One region of the Paenibacillus konkukensis genome, then DNA from elsewhere that is predicted to be linked to it. Evidence: a T-box and tRNA genes for the amino acid it is inferred to sense, from the RefSeq annotation. Region 1 holds a T-box; the other regions hold tRNA genes.

What was found. A T-box is a leader RNA that pairs with one kind of tRNA and senses whether it is charged. The one in region 1 lies ahead of SK3146_RS08950 (arginine--tRNA ligase), so its partner is inferred to be a tRNA-Arg.
Region 2: it encodes a tRNA-Arg, which carries the amino acid that the T-box ahead of SK3146_RS08950 (arginine--tRNA ligase) is inferred to sense. The anticodon was not compared.
Region 3: it encodes a tRNA-Arg, which carries the amino acid that the T-box ahead of SK3146_RS08950 (arginine--tRNA ligase) is inferred to sense. The anticodon was not compared.

What each region holds. Positions count from the first base shown of each region.
Region 1 covers NZ_CP027059.1:2,070,172-2,076,539, reverse strand. Annotated here, with positions in the region: gene SK3146_RS08955 (discoidin domain-containing protein) at 1-2,517, shown strand, start outside; T-box leader at 2,727-2,967, shown strand; gene SK3146_RS08950 (arginine--tRNA ligase) at 3,052-4,914, shown strand; gene SK3146_RS08945 (hypothetical protein) at 5,079-5,432, shown strand; gene yidC (membrane protein insertase YidC) at 5,381-6,208, shown strand.
Region 2 covers NZ_CP027059.1:7,699,759-7,706,126, reverse strand. Annotated here, with positions in the region: gene SK3146_RS33755 (aldo/keto reductase) at 1-752, opposite strand, end outside; gene SK3146_RS33750 (PAS domain S-box protein) at 843-3,107, opposite strand; gene SK3146_RS33745 (hypothetical protein) at 3,257-3,562, shown strand; gene SK3146_RS33740 (DUF4025 domain-containing protein) at 3,643-3,819, shown strand; gene SK3146_RS33735 (hypothetical protein) at 3,878-4,057, shown strand; tRNA gene SK3146_RS33730 (tRNA-Arg) at 4,143-4,216, opposite strand; gene SK3146_RS33725 (hypothetical protein) at 4,231-4,392, opposite strand; gene SK3146_RS33720 (class I SAM-dependent methyltransferase) at 4,471-5,217, opposite strand; gene SK3146_RS33715 (hypothetical protein) at 5,222-6,088, opposite strand; gene SK3146_RS35210 (glycosyltransferase) at 6,114-6,368, opposite strand, start outside.
Region 3 covers NZ_CP027059.1:4,309,493-4,315,860, forward strand. Annotated here, with positions in the region: gene SK3146_RS18545 (LiaF transmembrane domain-containing protein) at 1-275, opposite strand, end outside; gene SK3146_RS18550 (hypothetical protein) at 281-1,378, opposite strand; gene SK3146_RS18555 (anti-sigma factor) at 1,378-1,887, opposite strand; gene SK3146_RS18560 (RNA polymerase sigma factor) at 1,884-2,387, opposite strand; gene SK3146_RS18565 (DJ-1/PfpI family protein) at 2,571-3,167, opposite strand; tRNA gene SK3146_RS18570 (tRNA-Arg) at 3,501-3,577, opposite strand; gene map (type I methionyl aminopeptidase) at 3,651-4,397, opposite strand; gene SK3146_RS18580 (small acid-soluble spore protein P) at 4,832-4,978, opposite strand; gene SK3146_RS18585 (hypothetical protein) at 4,994-5,188, opposite strand; gene SK3146_RS18590 (hypothetical protein) at 5,214-5,558, opposite strand; tRNA gene SK3146_RS18595 (tRNA-Ser) at 5,812-5,901, opposite strand; gene serS (serine--tRNA ligase) at 5,949-6,368, opposite strand, start outside.

The DNA of each region.
Region 1 (6,368 bases):
GCGGTTAACGACAGCGGGGTCAGCAGCGACGACTCGGCTCCGGCAAGCGCTACTCCCCGGTCCAGATACCCGCTCGACCCGGCGGGGATAACGGCAAGCTCCGACGACGGCAACAAGCCGCAAGCCTCGGCGGACAACAAGCTGAGCACGCGCTGGGGCGCAAACGGTCAGGGACAGTGGATTCAATACGATTTGGGCGCCGCATCTTCAATCGGTTATTTGGGTATCGCCTGGTACAAAGGAGACGTCCGTTCATCCCGGTTCCATCTCGACGTGTCTAATGACGGACTCGCATGGACAAGGGTATATACGGGCCAGAGCAGCGGTTCTTCCGCCGGATTGGAAGCTGTGCAGCTTCCCGATACGGAAGCGCGCTATATTAAGCTGACCGGCGAAGGCAACTCGGCGACCGCGTATAACGGCATTCAAGAGCTTCAGGTGTATGCGCCCAATCCGAACGGGGCCGTCCTCGAGCCTGTAGCCGAGGAACCGGGTTCTCATGCTCCGACGGCCGTCCCTTATTTGAAAGCGGGGCTGTATAACGCCGATGGAACGCCTCATCTGCTGCCGCAGCCCAATGCGGTGACGGGCCGAACGATCGATGTCGCCGCCGAATACGGCGCCGATCCGGCCGACGGCGAGGACGACCGTCCGGCCATACAGCGGGCTATCGACGAAGCGCAGCCTGGCGATGAGCTGTATTTCCCCAATGGCGTGTATAACTTGAAGACGGCGGCTCCGGGAGATGCGAACTCGAACCTGGTGCTGAAAAGCGGCGTCAATCTGCGGGGGGAAAGTCAGGAAGGGACGATCTTGATTTCCGATTTCGACAATCGGGCCGGTTCTTCGCTGACCGGAAGCAACAGCCGCGTCATGGCGGCGATCAACAAGAACGGCATCGTCATCTCCAACCTGACGATCAGCTCCTCTTGGACGGGTGCTTATCCGACCGACACGACGGTTTCCAGCCCGGAGCGCGGCGGGCCGAAATCCGGCATTTACATTGACGACAGCTCTTCCGGCACTACGAATACGAATAACGAGCCGCATAACATCGTGGTCGACCATGTGACGGTGGAGAAGTACGAGCGGCTCGGCGTGAGGATCAGCAAAGCTCACGATGTCGTCGTCCAGCATTCGCTCTTCCGCAACGCTACGGATATCGGAGGCGGCGGGGCCGGCTACGGCGTAGATATTCAAGGGGTGTTTAAGGAAGACCGGCTCGGATATTATAACGACTCCCGCTGGAACGTGGTGCAGAACAATTTATTTGACGGCACGAATGCGCTGCGTCACGGAGCGCTGCTGCAGGCTTATACGCATAATAACGTCGTTAGAGACAACACGTTTACCGGGACGGCGCTGGATGCGATCGATTTGCACGGCGAGGACGAATATTTGAACGAAGTATATGGCAATACGGTGACGGGTGTTTGGCACGGCGGAGGAATCGGCGTAGGCAATACCGGCGGTTCGTCTCCGAGCAATCACGACGCATCCGGCCCGTACAATTACATTCACGACAATGTGATCCGCAATTCGCTGCGCGGCATTCAATTAATGATGGGCTCGCCCGATACGATTGTCGAGAACAATCTGATCGAGTTCGATCCCGAGCTGGAACCGACGCGGGAGTTCGTTACGGATGACGGCATCGAAGTGCTGAATGCGCCGAGAACGATCATAAGAAATAACGTCATCCGCGGTTTCTCGGGGCCGAGTTCGAGAGGCATCGTCGTGATGCGGGATGCGGGGGACAAAAACAACGGCCATGTCGGAGCCGGAGACCCGGCCGATGTTTGGATCGCCGGCAATACGGTAACGGGCAACCGGACCGGCGTTCAGATCGATGCGGGTACGGGGATCGTTCTTGAGGACAATGAGATTGCGGGCAACATCGCCGCGGATTTGCTGGTGAATTCTGCGGTACAGGCCGTGTTCGACCGGCAGGCAGCCGCCGCGGAAGACGCTTGGGCCGACCGCTCCCGGCCGGATGCGAATTTCGGCGCGGGAGACTCGAACGACGCGCAAAACTTCCGGATGACGACGAGTCCGGACGGAACCGCGGCTTCGATCGCCTATTATAAGTTCAACGTGCCTGCAGTCGGCGGCATCGCCTCCGCGCAGCTGCGGCTAAGCGGCAGACTGACCGACGCCAATCCCGGGGACGATGCATACCGATTCGACGTATACGGACTTTCGGACGCTTCATGGAGCGAGAGCGGCTTAACTTGGAACGCATCGCCCAATCATGCCGCCGGCGGGACGCAGGTGACCGGCATCGGCTCGACGGCAGTCTACTTGGGAAGCATCACTGTCACAGGCAATACGATCCAGGCTTACTCGCTGTCCTCGCAGGAGCTGACCGATTATGTGAACGGCCGGCGGGGCGGCCAAGCTTCGATTCTGGTCGCCGATACCGAGGGGCAGAATGCGGAAGCGGAGCTGTATTCCCGCGAGAAAGTATATGAGACGCTGCGTCCGGCACTGATGCTGCAAACATCCGGGCAGCCGTAAACGGCAGGGATCGAGGTCGAGCCGGGGGAGGAACTGGCTGCGAGCCTCACAATGCGCCGCCGTCTCGTCGGCGGAAGGAGCCATGGTTCGTCCTCAGGCACTGCAGCGAAATGCTGACGGATAACCTTGCTGGAATGCCGCTTGACATGGAAACCTTTTTCCAGTATAACTACTATAAAGTATAGAAAGACGATGTTTCACGGCATATTCGAATATTGATGAACGGGAGAGTAATTCCGACCGACAGTCGCAGCGAGCCGGGTTAGTGCAAGCCGGTACGAAGGATCGGAATGAAGCGGACCCGGGAAATGGTTGGCCGAAACGGCGGTTTATGGCGGCGTAGGCGAACCCGGTACGAGACCGTTATCGCTAATGAGCGGCCGATTCGCATGCTAATGCGGATGGGCACTTAGAGTGGCACCGCGGGAACTTCAGGCTCTCGTCTCTTACAAGGAGACGGGGGCTTTTTTGCTTTTGCCGGAATCGGCCGGCGCTTATCCGCTGGCACTATCATCCTAAACGGAGGGAACACAGATGATCAGAAATATAATTGTTTCGTCGGTAGAACGTATTGTTAGCGAGCTATGGGAGACCTCCGGGAGGGAACGGCCCGCAGGCGTGAAGGTTTCCGTGGAACGCCCCGCTCATTCTGAGCACGGCGATTACAGCGTCAATGCCGCGATGCTGCTGGCCAAACCGCTCAAGCGGTCTCCGCAGTCGATAGCTTCGGAGATCAGGGAGAAGCTGATGAACGATGCCGCAGCCGAACCGCACTTTCACAAAATCGAGACGGCTGGCCCCGGTTTTCTCAATTTCTATGTCAACTGGGCGAAGTGGAGCGCTCCGGGAGCGTCATCCGAGAAGATTCAGCGGAAAAAGGAGAAAGTCATCATTGAGCATACGTCGATCAATCCGAACAAATCGGCGCATGTCGGCCATCTGCGCAATTCCTGCATCGGCGATACGATCGCCCGTATGATGAAACGCAGCGGTTATACGGTCGAGGTGCACAATTATATCGACGATTTGGGCAACCAACTGGCCGACACGGTCGTCGGACTGCTCCATACCGGCAACGCGGGAAATTACGCCCGGTTCGGCGATTTTTGCTGGGACACGTATGCCAAGATCAACCGCGAGTACGGGAAGCGACCGGAGCTTTTGCAGAAGCGGGCCGAGGTGCTTCACGAGCTGGAGCGGGGCCATACGAATACCGCCTGGCTGGGGCTTCTTGTTGCGGAACGAATCGTCCGCGAGCATCTGGAGGAAATGAAGCAGTTCGGCATCCGGTACGACGTGCTCGTGTGGGAAAGCAGCATCGTGAAGGAAGGCTTCTGGGACAGCGCATTCGAGCTGCTTCGAACGACGCCGATTTTCCGCCGGGAAACTGCCGGGAAGCTGGCAGGCTGCTGGGTGCTGAAGCAGGAGGATGCGGCCGGGAGCGAAGCGGAATTTCAGGCTGATAAAGTGCTTGTCCGTTCCAATGGCATTTTGACGTACACGGCCAAAGATATTGCCTATCATTTGTGGAAGTTCGGCGTATTGGGCCGTGATTTCCGCTACAAAAAGTTCGGCGAAGGGCTATGGTCGACCGATTCCGAGGGGACCCGGAAAAAGCTGGGCGCGGCGGATATGGTCGTTAACGTCATCGATCATAGGCAGAAATATCCACAAGCGATGGTCAGGCAGTCGCTTGCCGCGCTCGGGCTGGAGAAGCAAGCGGCGCAGCTGAGGCACGTCAGCTACGGCGTCGTCTCGCTCAGCAGGGATACGGCGGCGGGACTCGGCGTGGACGTATCGGAAGGCAAGCATGCCTATCCGATGTCGGGCCGCCAAGGGATCGGCATTCAAGCGGCGGATTTGCTCCGCCGGATGGAGGAGGCGATCGAGGCGAAGCGCTCCCGCAAAGCGGGTCTGTCCAGCCGGACGATCGCCGCCGCGGCGATCCGTTACTACTTGCTGAGGTTTCATCTGCAAACCGAGGTTGTATTCGATCTGGCGCAGGCGACCGAAATATCGGGCAATACGGGCGTTTATTTATTGTACGCGCACGCGAGAGGATGCAGCATTCTCGATAAAGCCGGCAGCGAAGCAGAGGCTATCACGGCGAATGTGCCGGAAAGAGAGCGAATGCATCCGCAGGAGCTCAGCCTTATCAGACAGCTGGCTTACTGGCCTGAGACGCTGGAGGCGGCGGCCGGGGAGCTGTCGCCGAATACGATTTGCGCGTATGCGCATGAATTGTCGACGCTATTCAACCATTTTTACGCCTCGTGCCCGATTTTGAAGTCGGAAGGCGAAGAGAGAACGTTTCGCCTGTGGCTGACGGCGCGTTTCCAAGCGACGTTGAAGGACGCGCTCGAGGTGCTCGGCCTGCCCGCCCCGAGAAGAATGTGATACTGGGTGCCTGACTAACAACTGGCTCTGGACGAAACGGCCGGAAAAGAGTAACATAACAGTGGGCTGAAACAATCGGTCCTCTGATCTCGTATATATAAGATATACTCGTAAATAGTAAGATATTATTGAAATAAGACGGGCATGCTAAGGAGGTGAATGCATTGTTCGAGCTGCAGGATGTGCTCATTCACGAACTGCTGCCGTATTTATTTTCTATCGGGATTATTTGTTCGTTCAGCTATGTGTACCGTATTTTTCTGCATGACGGCGTCCATCTGGACTGGATTCGCAATGAGCATCCGTCGATGCCGCCGCTTCCGCGGCCCCGGTTGCGGCAAACCCGCCGCGACGTTCATCACGGATTAACGCGCAGAGTGAAGCGGAAGGAAGCGCCGGACGGCGAATCCGGTGACTGCCGCCCCTCGTTGGAGAGTTACTTTTTATCCAAACGAGGAGGATGTTTATGGCAAAGAAGAACAATGGATTCACCCGGTTTAAAATTATCGGCTTACTAACGGCGCTGGCCGTGCTGCTCATCGTCAGCGGATGCGGGGTTAGCGGACCGAACGCCAAGATCGACGCGAGCACGCCGGGCATGTTTAATCATTATATTGTGTATCCTTTTTCTTATTTGATTCAGCATTTGGCTACTTTTTTTGACGGGAGCTACGGCCTCGGGCTGATCGTTCTGACGCTGATGGTCCGCTTGGTGCTGCTGCCGCTCATGATGAGACAGTACCGCAGCCAGCATATGATGAAACAGAAAATGAACGCCCTTCAGCCGGAGCTTAAGCAGCTGCAGGACAAGTATAAAGATAAGAACGACGCGGAATCGAAGACGAAGCTCCAGCAGGAGACGATGCAGCTGTATCAGAAGCATCAGGTGAACCCGCTGGCGGTAGGCTGTCTGCCGATGCTGATTCAGCTGCCGATATTATCGGGGCTGTATTACGCGATCAAGCTGACGCCGGAGCTGGCGGATCATTCGTTCTTATGGTTTCAGCTCGGCAAGCCGGATATGGTGCTGCCGTTCGTCGCGGCGATCATCTACTACTTTCAATATAAAGTATCGCAGATCGGCGTCGATCCGGCGCAGCAGAAGCAGTTTGCGCTTATCGCTTACGTCTCTCCGATCATGATGGCGGTGTTCTCGTTCAGCGCTCCCGCCGCCGTGCCGTTGTATTGGGTCGTAGGAGGAATCTTCGTCATCTTGCAGACGCTGCTCGCCAAAAAAATATATCACGTCAAAGCAGTGGATGAAACGAATCAGCCTGCGGAAAGCAAGGCGTAGAGAGCAAGTATGCTTTTAAAGGAAATAAGCTATGTACAAGCTGCCCCGGATCAGTCGAGAGACTGGTCCGGGCTATTTTTTTGCCGGAATTTATAAATTTCGGGGCCCCCCGCCAAGTACCTGAATCAGCTTCGAAGCGAAGGCCCCATTTTGCGGGGTT
Region 2 (6,368 bases), 2.3 Mb from region 1:
CTGATAGCGATTTGCGAGACGGCCTTTCCTTTGGCGTCGGCAATTTGCTTGAGCAAAAGGATGAGTTCTTCTTCCATTTTCAAATGCTCGGGCAGGAACAACCTCCGCGTGCTTCGGAAATCGTTTTCATCCAGCGTTTTGCCGCCCAGATGGAACGCCCCGGTTAAAAGGCCTTTGGCAATCGAGCTGTAGCTCATGATACCGATCTCATTTTCGAGACAGTAAGGAACGATGTCTTCCTCAATGGCGCGGTGCAGCAGGCTGTATTCCGGCTGAATCACGTCGATTTGCGCGAAACCGGCCGCTTCCTTCAACTGCTCCAGGGAAAAATTCGATACGCCGATCGCCCGGATCAAGCCTTCATCTTTGAGCTTCTGGAATTCGGACAGCGTTTCCGACACCGGAATCTCGTAGCTTGGCCAATGAATATAATAAATATCGATAAAATCGGATTTAAGCCGTTTCAAGCTCGCCTCTGCAGAGCGGCGTACGTCGGCCGGCGCGAGATTGGCGCGGCTTACCTTCGTCGAGATAACGCACTGCTGCCTGCTTCCTTCCAGCGCCAACCCGACAATTTCCTCGGAATGTCCTGCGCCGTAGCCCTCCGCCGTATCGAAAGTCGTGATGCCCATCTCAAATGCGGCCCGAATCGCTTGAATGTTATTTTCGTCGCTTGTAAACTCCCACGGACCGCCTCCCAATTCCCAACATCCGAATGTAATCGGCGATACTTGCAGTTTGCTTTTTCCCAACGTAATCAATTGCAATGGTTCCAACTCCTTTGTATGTATTTTACAACTTCCTGCTGTCCACCCTAGCATACCACGTAAGCGCTTTTGCTGCTAGACCGGCGTTCTTCCCGGCACCGCTTTGATCGAGTTTTTCCACCGCTCCTCGCGGCCCCCCTGCTGCTGCGCTGCAAGCGGAAGCGCAATATCCACTTCCGTTCCCTCATGAATTTGGCTGTTGATCTGAATCGTGCCCTGATGCGCTTCGATAATTTTAAAACACATCATAAGTCCGAGGCCGGTTCCTTTTTCCTTCGTCGTGTAGAACGGCTCTCCAAGCGACGCCAGCCGCTCGCGGGGAATTCCCGCTCCGTTGTCGACCACCCTAAGATGCACCTGCTGCCGCTCGACGTAAGCTTCTACCCGTACCTCTCCTCCGGCTTGCATAGCCTCTATCGCATTTTTCAATAAATTGATAAACACTTGCTTCATCTGAATCTCGGAACAATAAATCATAATCGGATCATCGGTCATCTTCACCGACATGCGGACGTTATTCATCGTCGCTTCCGGTTCCAGCAGTTGAATCACCGTATGAATCAGCTGGTTCAGCGAATACATTTCGTATTGAATGACCTGCGGCTTCGCTATAATCAGAAACTCGCTCACGATAAAATTAATTCGATTCAGCTCGGCGCTCATAATTTCATAATAATGATCCTGATTCGGGCCTCTCTCGCGCATAAGCTGGAGAAACCCTTTTAATGAGGTGAGCGGATTTCGAATCTCGTGCGCAAGCCCTGCCGCCAACTGCCCTACGACAGACAGTCTGTCCGATTTTCTTAGAAACTCCTCCGTCTTTTTCCGCTCGGTAATGTCCCTGGATATACCGGCGATCGCTACTGTGTCGCCTTCCGCGTTTTTGATCGGAGAGATCGTCAGACTGATATGAAGCGGGGTTCCGTTCTTATGCAGCCGCACCGTTTCAAAATCGGTAACCTCCTGCCCCGACAGCAATCGCTCCATCAGCTGCGCCGCTTCCTCTTGCTTATCCTCCGGAATAATGCAAAGCGGCTTGCCTACGATTTCCTCGACGCCAAAACCGTATATTTTCTCAAAAGCATGATTGACCTGCAGCACGTTAAACTGTAAATCGATGACGTCGATCGCATCGGAAGTATTCGTAATAAGAGACTCCAGCATTTCTTTGGTTGTCAGCAAGTCCTCTTCCGCCCGTTTGCGCTCGGTGATATCGATACAGGAAGCGATAACCTCTACGACCTGCTCATCTCTTTTAATAGGCCGCAGCGAGGCGATGTATGTAATTTGGTTAATCTGGCCTTCGTACAGCACATGCTCTTCGCCGCTCCACGCTCGTTCGTAGTAGCGCTCCTTCACCTCGGCGATATCCGCGGAAACAAACTCGCTCAGCTCCTTGCCGACCACCTTCTCCGGCGTCAGCCCGAGGCGGAATACGAGCTCCCCGTCGCACAGCGTATGAATGAAGCGGCCGTCGAGCTTTTTGAATTTAAAGGTCATTCCCTGCTGCTTGCGCACCACATCCTGCAGATCCTGCTGCAGCACGGCCAAAGATTCCTTCGTCTTCTTCAATTCGGTGATGTCCCGGGCTATGATATAAAATCCGACGATGCGCCCGTCCACAATGATAGGCACGTCCTTGGCCCCCAAATAAACTTGATGGCCCATCTTATGAGTCAGCGCGATTTCCGTATTAAGCTGCTCTCCGTCCGTACCGTTCTGGAAAATATGCAGCTGGTCCTTTTCGCCGGCAATAATCGATTTGAACGACGTATGCAGCAGCTCGGAAGCCTCGTACCCGATGATTTTCTCCATGGCGGGATTCAGCCCGTCGATCCGGCCCTCCATATCCAGAGAGCAAATCCCGGCAGGGTTGTACTCGATCAGCGATTTGTATTTTTGTTCTAATTGCTTGCGGGAGCTAATATCTTGAATTTGTGCAATCGTGCAGAGCGGCTTTCCCTGAGGAGAGCGAACGAGCGATACATGAAGCAGAATCCAGATCACTTTGCCCGTTTTATGAAAAAAACGCTTTTCCATCTGAAAGCTTACCCAATCTCCAGACAGCAGCCGTCTCATATGTTCAAGATTTAATTCCAGATCGTCGGGATGCGTCAAGCTTTGATAATCCGTCGATAACAGCTCTTGTTCCGAATAACCGATAATTCCGCATAGGGAGCGGTTCACTTTGAGCCATCTTCCGTTCAGATCGATCAATGCCATTCCGATTGCAGCATAATCAAACGCATTACGGAACAGCGTGTCATTGACGTGTAGAGACGGTTCCAGCGATAAGGCCGTCTTATCCGTCCAATCTTGTTCCTTTTGCGGTTCATTCATGGCATGTACCTCTTTTATCCGGTTATTTTACTATATTACTACATTATCTTCTTCAAATAATGTGCTTTTCCTCCTAACTATTTTTATAAAGTTACAACATCTGTCAAACTATGGCAGGTATAATTTTATTATCCAAAGGAGTGATTGTATTGAACTCTGAACTGACTAATCCGACCCAAGGAAGTTATGTCCCCCCTGCGTCGGCGCAAGCGCCTGTAGTCTCTGTGAAGCATTGGATCTTGACCTTCATCTTATGCGCCATTCCCATCGTAAACATCATTATGCTGTTCGTATGGGCCTTCGGAGATCATACCAATCCCAACAAAAAAAATTACGCCAGAGCCTCCTTGCTCCTTGCCGTTATCGTCATCGTCCTCTACATTATATTTTTCCTTCTCATCTTCCTGATTTTCGGAATCGGCGCGGCTTCGCATTTTCCCGGAACTCAAATTTGAGTAAATTCGCATAAAGTGTTTGAGCGAGAGAGACATTAACGAACGTAACTACAATTTAATCGAAGGCGGCGATTCCATTTATGTCTCCCCAATCGTCTCAACGCTCGACCGCTAAGCAAGGGCAATCGGTCACCAAAGAACAATTAAACGATGTGTATGCGGCGGGAACCAGCGACGGTGTCGTGCAGCTTGAGAACGGCACGATGGATGTCTCCGGCAGCGAATCCGGCGAAGCTAAGCGAAATGAGAACCAATGAATACCTCCTCCTCGATCGTGACATACTAGTATGCAGATGAACGAGGAGGTGATTTCGAATGGCTGAGAATCAAAACGACGCGGTTCAGCACGGTCTGAACGCCGCCAAAGCTAGCGCTGAGGATGCTGAACAGCAGCAGCAAGTAGAACAATTATCTTCCCTGCTGCAAAACAACGCAGAGAATGCAAATGCTACCTCCTCTGCTGTTAACGAAAACGAGTCTGATTTGAGCGAATAAATCATTGCCCCGGCAAGCCTGGAGCTTGCGAGAGGCTGAAAAAGAAAAAAACTGATTTCGCATGATGCGAAATCAGTTTTTTTGACGTGCCCTGAGAGATTCGAACTCCCGGCCTTTTGATTCGTAGTCAAACGCTCTATCCAGCTGAGCTAAGGGCACATAAGTTCATTTGCTTATTGTAACATATAAGAAATGGTTGTCAAGGCCGGTACGCGTTCGTCGTCCAACATTGGGAAACCGGAATGGCCCATAGCGCGTACCGAAAATCGGGCTTTAGGCAGGTTCAGGCGATATGCCGACATATCGCCTGGAATAAATCCGCTGGCCAGTTTCACTCATGCGGAAGAGAGACGCCTCTCCTTGAAAGCAAGCAATGATTGGCCGTCTTGTTCATATCCGTGCTTGCAATTGGATCACGCTGTACCGCCAAAAGCCCGTACCTTCCCTGCGCTGACGAGCAAATATCCCGGAAACAGCCGCTGTTCTTCTGCCGGCAGCGTCTCATACCATTGCCGTATCGCTTGCTTGACCGGCTGCGCCTCCGGTATATAATCCAGAAAGTCCAAACTATTGAGAAATCCGATATTCGTTTCTCCGATCCATTCGATGCCGCTCCTCCGGAATTCGTCTTCGACGGTCAGCACCGGCTCCTCGATACCGTACATCCACGTCCCTTGACGCTCGCCATACGCTTTGCCGGCGCGATACGGCAAACATTTGGCATAAGGAGTTAGCGTAACGACCATGCCTCCGGGCCGGGTCACCCTGGCCATTTCGCGCAGAATGGCTACCTTCTCATCCGAAGTAAAATGCTCCAGCACCCCCGCATTCCAGGTAAGATCGTTGCTCTGCCCGGACACCTCCATGCATCGGATGTCCGACAACACGAAGCTCCCTTCGCAGCCTGCACTGCGAAACGCGGCCCTGCTGTTGGCGAGAGCTTTTTCCGAGTAATCGACCAATGTCACGCGCGCTCCCTCTCCGGCCAGACGCAGCGAAATTTTGCCGCTTCCCGAGCCCGCCTCCAGTATATCCTTGTCGCGGAAATCGCCGGCCAGCTCCCGCATCGTTTCATATATGGATTGACTGAGCGGGTCCCACGAATACGAAACATTCCCCGACCAAATCCCGTCCCACACTTTCTTCTGCTGGTCAGACATCCTTTCACTCCCGTCCGTTGCCCTGCGGCACGAATTTTTGCAGCAGCTGCTCGAATACCTTCGAGTTCGGATAAAGCGCCGACAGCTGCTCCAGCCCGTAAGCGCCGTACTTTTGAAATAAGCCTGTTTCATTTAACGTAAAATCCGCATGTCTGTCAGGCAGCGACATTCTTTGCGCCATCGTGGCGTGATACACCCATGAATGCAAGCAGCATTTCGGCTTCCACCGATTCCGCGTTCCCATATAAAAGGAGTAGCCGACGAGCAAGCTGTCGTCCTCATACCCCTGCTTCCCTTTCATAAACCGGGTGTCGTACCCGCCCACTTCGCGCAGAGCGGCGGACTTGTGAACGACGGGATGCACGAAGCCTTCTCTGATCTCGTTCCTCGATAAGCTCTCCAAATACGCGATCAATTCGTCCGTCTGTTGCGGCACCGTGCCGTACAGGCCGAGAGGCTGCAGCTCGCCGCCGGACGTCAGTATGCCCGGACAAACTAAGGGATCGTCGGAAGATTCCAAATATGCGATGAGCGGCACATGCCAATTTCTAGGAAATGCCATATCGACATGAATTTCAGAAATATAGGGCACTTCCTTAAATCGATCCCAAACGTAGCGGAAACAGCTCTGCCTCGCTTGCGCGATCCCGACATTGGCGCCGTCGCCCAGTATAACGGGAGCCAAGCCGAATGCGCCGAACAGCCCGGACAGCTGCGCATTGCTTAAGCCGCCCTGATTATATACGACAAGCGTGTGATCGTCGGACGCCCGCAAGCTTTCGGCCGCACGGCGCAGCATCGCAACATCGTAACCGAGCGCATCGTCGCTGCGGATCAGCAGCGGCATCGTATGAATGATGTTCAAAGACAACGTTTGCACCCTCCCAAGGACCCGATTATTCCATCCACTCGATCAAATTCGGATTTTCATCCAGAATCGACATGTACTGTTCTTTCCACCCGAACTTGGCATCGGGATCGAGCTTCAAGTACCGTTCATACTTTTCCCGCCGGTGACTGGATTCGGACCAGCCCAGATGCTTCAACCGCAAGTCGGATAAACGATGAGGGAGTGCAAAGATGTTCTCCGGAAATCTGCCGCAGTGCTGCTGCGTTTCCTTCCACGTGTACGTTCTGTCGCTCCGGTAACG
Region 3 (6,368 bases), 2.2 Mb from region 1:
CCTACGGACGTAAGAAGTGTAAAACCGAGACAGCCGACGCACAGCATCCCTACGAAAAACAAACTCATCATATCGTAATGAATGCGGCTTTCTTCCTTGCGGGAAAAGCTTAAGTAGACGATAATCTCCAATCCGAGCAGCACCAAAATCAGCGGCCACCACGTAATAAACGTATCGAATGCCTCCAGCCCCTTCCACTGGGAAGCAAACAAAATGCAGCCTAATAAAATGAGGGATATTCCCATCGACAGCGTTCCTACGCGCCATTTTTTCATCGTTTTCAGCTCCTTTTATTTTTGCTTCCCAGCAGTAAGCGAAGTCCTCCGCCGATCAAAATAACGGATACAAGGAACGTTTGGAAATATTGATGGAACAGCATCGAAATCCGTTCCTTCGGAAACATCCGGTCCAGCGCGCTTAGCAGCACTTCGTCCAGCAAGTAATAAGCGCCGAGCACCAGCAAAATAATGCCGACCCATTTCTGATGATTAATCAGCCAATCGACGAACGGAATATCTTTAAGCTCCTCGCGGTCTTGCTTGGATATCAGCTGCAGCGCATCGAAAAAGCTGTAAAACCACAAAATAGGGATCAGGAACAGAAAAATCGATAACCGCAGCACATCCATAATGTACACGCATAGCAGGAAGGCCGCCATCAGCTGCAAGCCGCGTTTTTGAAGACCAAGGTACATATGCCCCGCTCCGGGAACGATGGAGAGGAAGGTCGCGATCATTTTGCTTTTACGCCCGTCCTCGCGGCTGTCCTGGAAATCGTCAAAGAACGTTTGATCGATCAGTGTCTCGCCCCGCTGCTTACGGTTGAGCTGCTGAATGCAATCGAACATGGAGTACAGCCAGATGATCGGCAGGATGGCGAGGAAAGCTAGAAATCCCTCTCTATGCGTAAGAATCGCAATGAAAAATACCATCGCTAAACTTCCGAAGAATGCAATGAGGAAGGCGAGCCCGCGCTGCATCAACCCCAGATGAAAATGGCCGAGACCCGGAATAAACGATAACAGAATGGTCAGAAATCGGTCGTTATCTTTGGGCTGAATGACCGTCGCCCTGGTATCTCCCGTATAATACGCCGCATGCGTATTGGTTGCCAGCGGCTCCATGCGGCCTCTGACCAACGTAATGACCATATCGATCATATTAATCAGCCCTACCAACAGCGCCACCACCAGCAGAAAAGCTAAAAACTCCCCGTTATATCGGTATTTCCCCGTAATAACTAGCAGGAACATCAGCAGAACCGGCCCGAAAAAACCGAAGCCGTACAGCACAGCCCGTACGATCCGATTCAAGTATAAGTGTCCCATTCCGGGGATGAAAGATAACAGCAGCGCTGTCATCGGATTTTTAGGTTGCATTATCGTGTTCCCCCTTTGTCCTGTTTATGCTGGATCGCATCCAGCATACCGATGGTTTTCTCCATAATCTGGTGGGATACGGAAGGCCGCGATGATTCCTGCAGCATTCCCGCCGCTTCCACGTTCGTTTCAGCCTTTCCGATTCGGTCTGCTAACGATTGGAAGGCTCCGGTTCCCATCAACAGAATCGTTATAACCGCAGCTACCGTATAATGGAACAGCGGATGCCGGAAGAACGCCGGCGTTTTGGGGCGCCGCTGCCGAACCTCGACAGGCTCGGTTAAAAGAGCCTCTTCCTTGCCGATTTGCCGCATAACCGATTCGGAGATCGTGACGGAAGCTGAATTCGGCAGCTCCGGCAGCTCTTCTCCGGACGATTCCAGACATTGCATATACCGCTCAAGACACTGGTCGCATGAGCCCAGGTGCGCTTCATATTGCAGCTGCTCATCCGCTGATAGCTGCTGCCTTACATATCGGCTCCACTGCTGAATCGTATAATGATTCATCCCCACTCCTCCTCTTTCCAATGCTTGCGAATCCAGTGCTTGGCACGATACAGCTTCGATTCCACCGTCTTCAAGGTAACTCCTTGCTCTACTGCAATTTGTTGATAGCTCTTGTCCTCAATATAAAATGCAACCAGCACATCGCGGTAATTATCCGGCAAATCATCCAGACATTCCCGAACCCGCTGCTGTCTCTGTTTATACAACACTTCATCCTCTACCGTGTTCGCGGAGTCGTCCGGAAGCAGCAGCTCCGGCTCGTCCGTCAACTGCTCCCGTTTACGCTCCAATGCCCGTTTATAATCAATGGCTTTGTTCACGGTAATTCGGGTAATCCACGTCTTAAAGCCTTGATGCTTATATTGAGGGAGAGAAGCATAAATCTTCAACAGCGCTTCCTGCGTCACATCTTCTGCGTCCTTAGTTGAGCGCAGCACCGAAAACGCAACTTGGAACAAATACGGATTGTATTTGTCCATAATGAAGCGAAATGACTGCACATCGCCGGCCAATATGCGTTCAATCCATTCCGTTTCCTCTGAAATGTTCTCCCCCTCCTCTCCTTACTAATAGACGGATGTATCCGCCAAACCACTGCACCTGTTTTCAAAAAAATTTCGTACATTGAAAAAAGCCGCCGGAAGGGCAGCTTCATCAACGGGTCCTATCGTATTTTTTCTCTTTTAAACCGTGTAATCGCCATTCGGTACGCCTGTGCGGTAATAAGGATAATCCATCGACTGCTGAATGCCCTTCGCAACCTCTGCTCCGGCTAGAAGTTCCACGAGGAACAATCCGACATCGATTGAAGCGGCGACGCCTCCCCCAGTGATCATGTTACCGTCCTTGACGATACGGCTGCGCGCTACCTCCTTGCAGTAAGGCTCAAGCAGCTCGTACGCCGTAGGATTGGTAGTGGCACGCTTATCCTCCAGCCAGCCTGCCGCTCCAAGCAACAGCGCCCCGGTACATACGGATACCTTCATAGCGGAATCGCTAGCCGTCTGCAGCCAGGCGATAAATTCAGGATCGTTCCTAAGCTGTCTCGTGGGCATGCCGCCGGGAATGAAAATCATATCGTATTCGGCAAGATCCGGGCTCGTTTTGTTAACGCTAATCGTGACGCCCCGGTCATCCTTAACCTCTTTTGTCGTTGCGCACAAATCCCAAGTAACCTTCTCTTTATATGCGTCAATTCTTGAAAGTCTAGTCACGGCATCGAAGAAACCGTAAAAATCGAGCGTCGTCATTCGATCAAATACGATAAAAGCAATGTTCATGTTAAGCCCTCCTCTTGACCCTTTGAATTATATATATAACGTCCTACGGCAGCGGCAGCTATGACGATAACGGCCGAATATGTAGAATTGGATTCCATTGTATAAGAACAAATCCCCCAAAAGTGACGTGATGCTCTGAAGCTTATTCCGTCCGCATCTAGCTTCAGCTGGATCGGCGTCTAACCATTCCGCTGGGATCGTTCTATGGGTAGACATTACTTTCGGGGGAGCCCCCGGATACCCACAGGAAATTGCTACGCATCATTTCCTAAACAACAAAAAAACCCCTGCATATGCAGAAGATTTGTTATAAACATCATCGTTTTGTGAAAATGGCGCGCCCGATACGATTCGAACGTACGACCTGCAGTTTAGGAAACTGTCGCTCTATCCTGCTGAGCTACGGGCGCGCGGTAAATCTTATTATACCATAGTTCGATGCGGGAAAAAAGGCCGTCTCGAGCCTTTTCACCGAATTCCGACCTACAACTCCGTCAAAATAACGGGCCCCTCCTTGGTAATCGCTACGGTATGCTCGAACTGAGCGGACAAGGAACCGTCCCATGTGCGCGCCGTCCACCCGTCCATTTCCACGAACATTTCATAGCCGCCGGCATTGATCATCGGCTCGATCGTAATGACCATCCCTTCCTTCAGCTTAAAGCCTTTCCCCGGCGTCCCGACATGGGGGAAGGTAGGCTCTTCATGCAGCGACCGTCCGACGCCATGCCCTACCAGATCGCGGACGACGGAGAAGCCTGCTCCTTCCGCATGCTTCTGCACGACATGCATCACATCCCCGATTCTCGCCCCTGCTACCGCCTTAGGAATCGCCAGATCGAGGCATTCTTTCGTCACTCTGACCAGCTTCTCCGCATCGGGAGACAGCTTGCCGACGGCATAAGTCCGGGCCGAATCGGCGATCCATCCGTCGACGCTGCATACGATATCGATTTTGACAATATCCCCGCCGCGTAAAGGGGTGCTGTTGGGAAATCCGTGAGCGATAACATCGTTGATCGACGCGCATGTCGCATAAGGGAATCCTTTGTAGCCTTTGGTTACCTGTTTGGCGCCGTTTTGTACCAAAAACTGCTCGGCAAAATCGTTAATCTCCAGCGTTGTCATTCCGGGCCGAATCATTTGCGCGATTTGTTGATGGCAGCGAGCCAATATGCGTCCCGCTTTGCGAATATATGCGATCTCTTCCGGTGTTTTTAATATGACCATACTGCTTCGCCTCCCGTTATGCTACCATTGTACGCAGCAGGGAGGGAAAGTGACCGTTCCTCATACACGGTCACCCTAAGGAAGTAATACGCCATCTTCACATTTCATAAGCAAAATCAGTTTCCATTTTATTTCCTTCGTGCTAAAATGATGAGAATGCCAGGAATGAGGTGTGGGACAGCGTGTTCGATGATAACAAGCTATTTTTTATTGTATTCGATGAATTTACGATTTCCATTTGCTCAATGCTTGACGATGTATGCGAACAATTAACGTTAGGGGGTCACTATACGGATACGCCGGCGACGAAGAAGCTGCGCAGCAGCTGGTCGTTGAGTGTTTCCACTATTTGTCTGCGAAAAATCCGTAATATAAAAACGACAGCTCCCTGCAGAAGACTGAAGGAGCTGTCGCCGCACGATATTCGATTATATTCAGCCTTCGCCGTTATTGTGCCTGGAATGATTGGCCTGCTTTACTTTTTTCGAACCGGACAAAGGCTCCGTCGGCTGATGGTTCGCCTCGCTGCGTTGTTTTTGTCCGCTTGGAGGGTTGACAGGCTGAGCAATATCTTTAGGCATAGGTTAAACCTCCCTTTAATCCGTTGGTTTATTCGATAAAGTCGCTTCCGGAGTTTGCATAGGTTCGTCATGATTCAGTGCATCTTGGTGGCGGCGGTCATTCGTTTGCTGCTGCAGCTGCTGCGCATGATGACTGTTTACCGCAGTCTGATCGAGGTCTTTGACCACATTTTGCAGATTTTTATCTACACTGCTCTTATTTTTCGTCACAGCCTATCCCTCCGTTGCTTATCTGTCACTTCGTTACAGCGTGAAGCTGCTGAGCGCATTCATGAATATGACGGACGTAATCATCGATAAGCGTTTGAATGATCGTCGTGCGTTCGTCTACGTTACGGCCGTCGCATTCCACATCGACCAGCTCCACTTGCACTTCTCGAGAATCCACATACGTACATTTAAAGTCAAAGCTATAATTCGAGTGCCCGGCCGTAGCAATATGAATGCGAAGCACGTTCGATTCCGCTTCATCTGCCAGTACCTCCGCCCGATCCGATTCGTTCAGCACGGTAGGCAACGTTCTCGACCAAGCTGCCGCCAGCTGCTGCTGGTCTACTGTCAGCGTATCTGTCTTAGCCATCTTATCAACACCTCCACATGTTTAAGGTGCGATTACGCCTCCCTCTTTATGCGCATTGTCGTAAGCAAAAAAAGGAACGGCCGCACGCCGCCATGTCCAGGAAAACCCGGAAGTCCGTAAGCGCTCGGCGGGAAGAAAAGCTGCGAATCACGGCATTTCATTTAAAAAACGCAAAAAAGCTGCGGCATCCTCCAAAGGATACAGCAGCTTTATATACAGCAACAATATGTACTTCGCAACATTCGTCTAAGAATGGCGGAGAGGGTGGGATTCGAACCCACGGTGCCCGCAAAGACACGGCGGTTTTCAAGACCGCTGCCTTAAACCACTCGACCACCTCTCCGGGTGACAAATTGGATTGTATCACACTTGAACAGGCTTTATCAAGCTCTATTTTTTGCTGATCTTCTCCAAATTGCCCATGTACGGACGAAGCACTTCAGGAATCAGGACGCTTCCATCCTCCTGCTGATAGTTCTCCAAAATGGCGGCAACCGTACGCCCCAGCGCCAAGCCTGAACCGTTCAACGTATGCACGAATTCCGGCTTCGCCTTGGTGTCGCGGCGGAACCTTATGTTCGCGCGGCGCGCCTGGAAGTCCTCGAAGTTGCTGCACGAGGAAATCTCGCGGTACGTGCCGCTGCTAGGCAGCCATACTTCCAAATCATACGTCTTCGCCGAGGAGAAGCCCAGATCGCCCGTACAGAGCGTAAGAACGCGATACGGCAGCTTCAGAAGCTGAAGCACCTTCTCCGCGTCCGCCGTCAGCTTCTCGAGCTCCTCATAGGAATTCTCGGGAAGTGTCAGCTT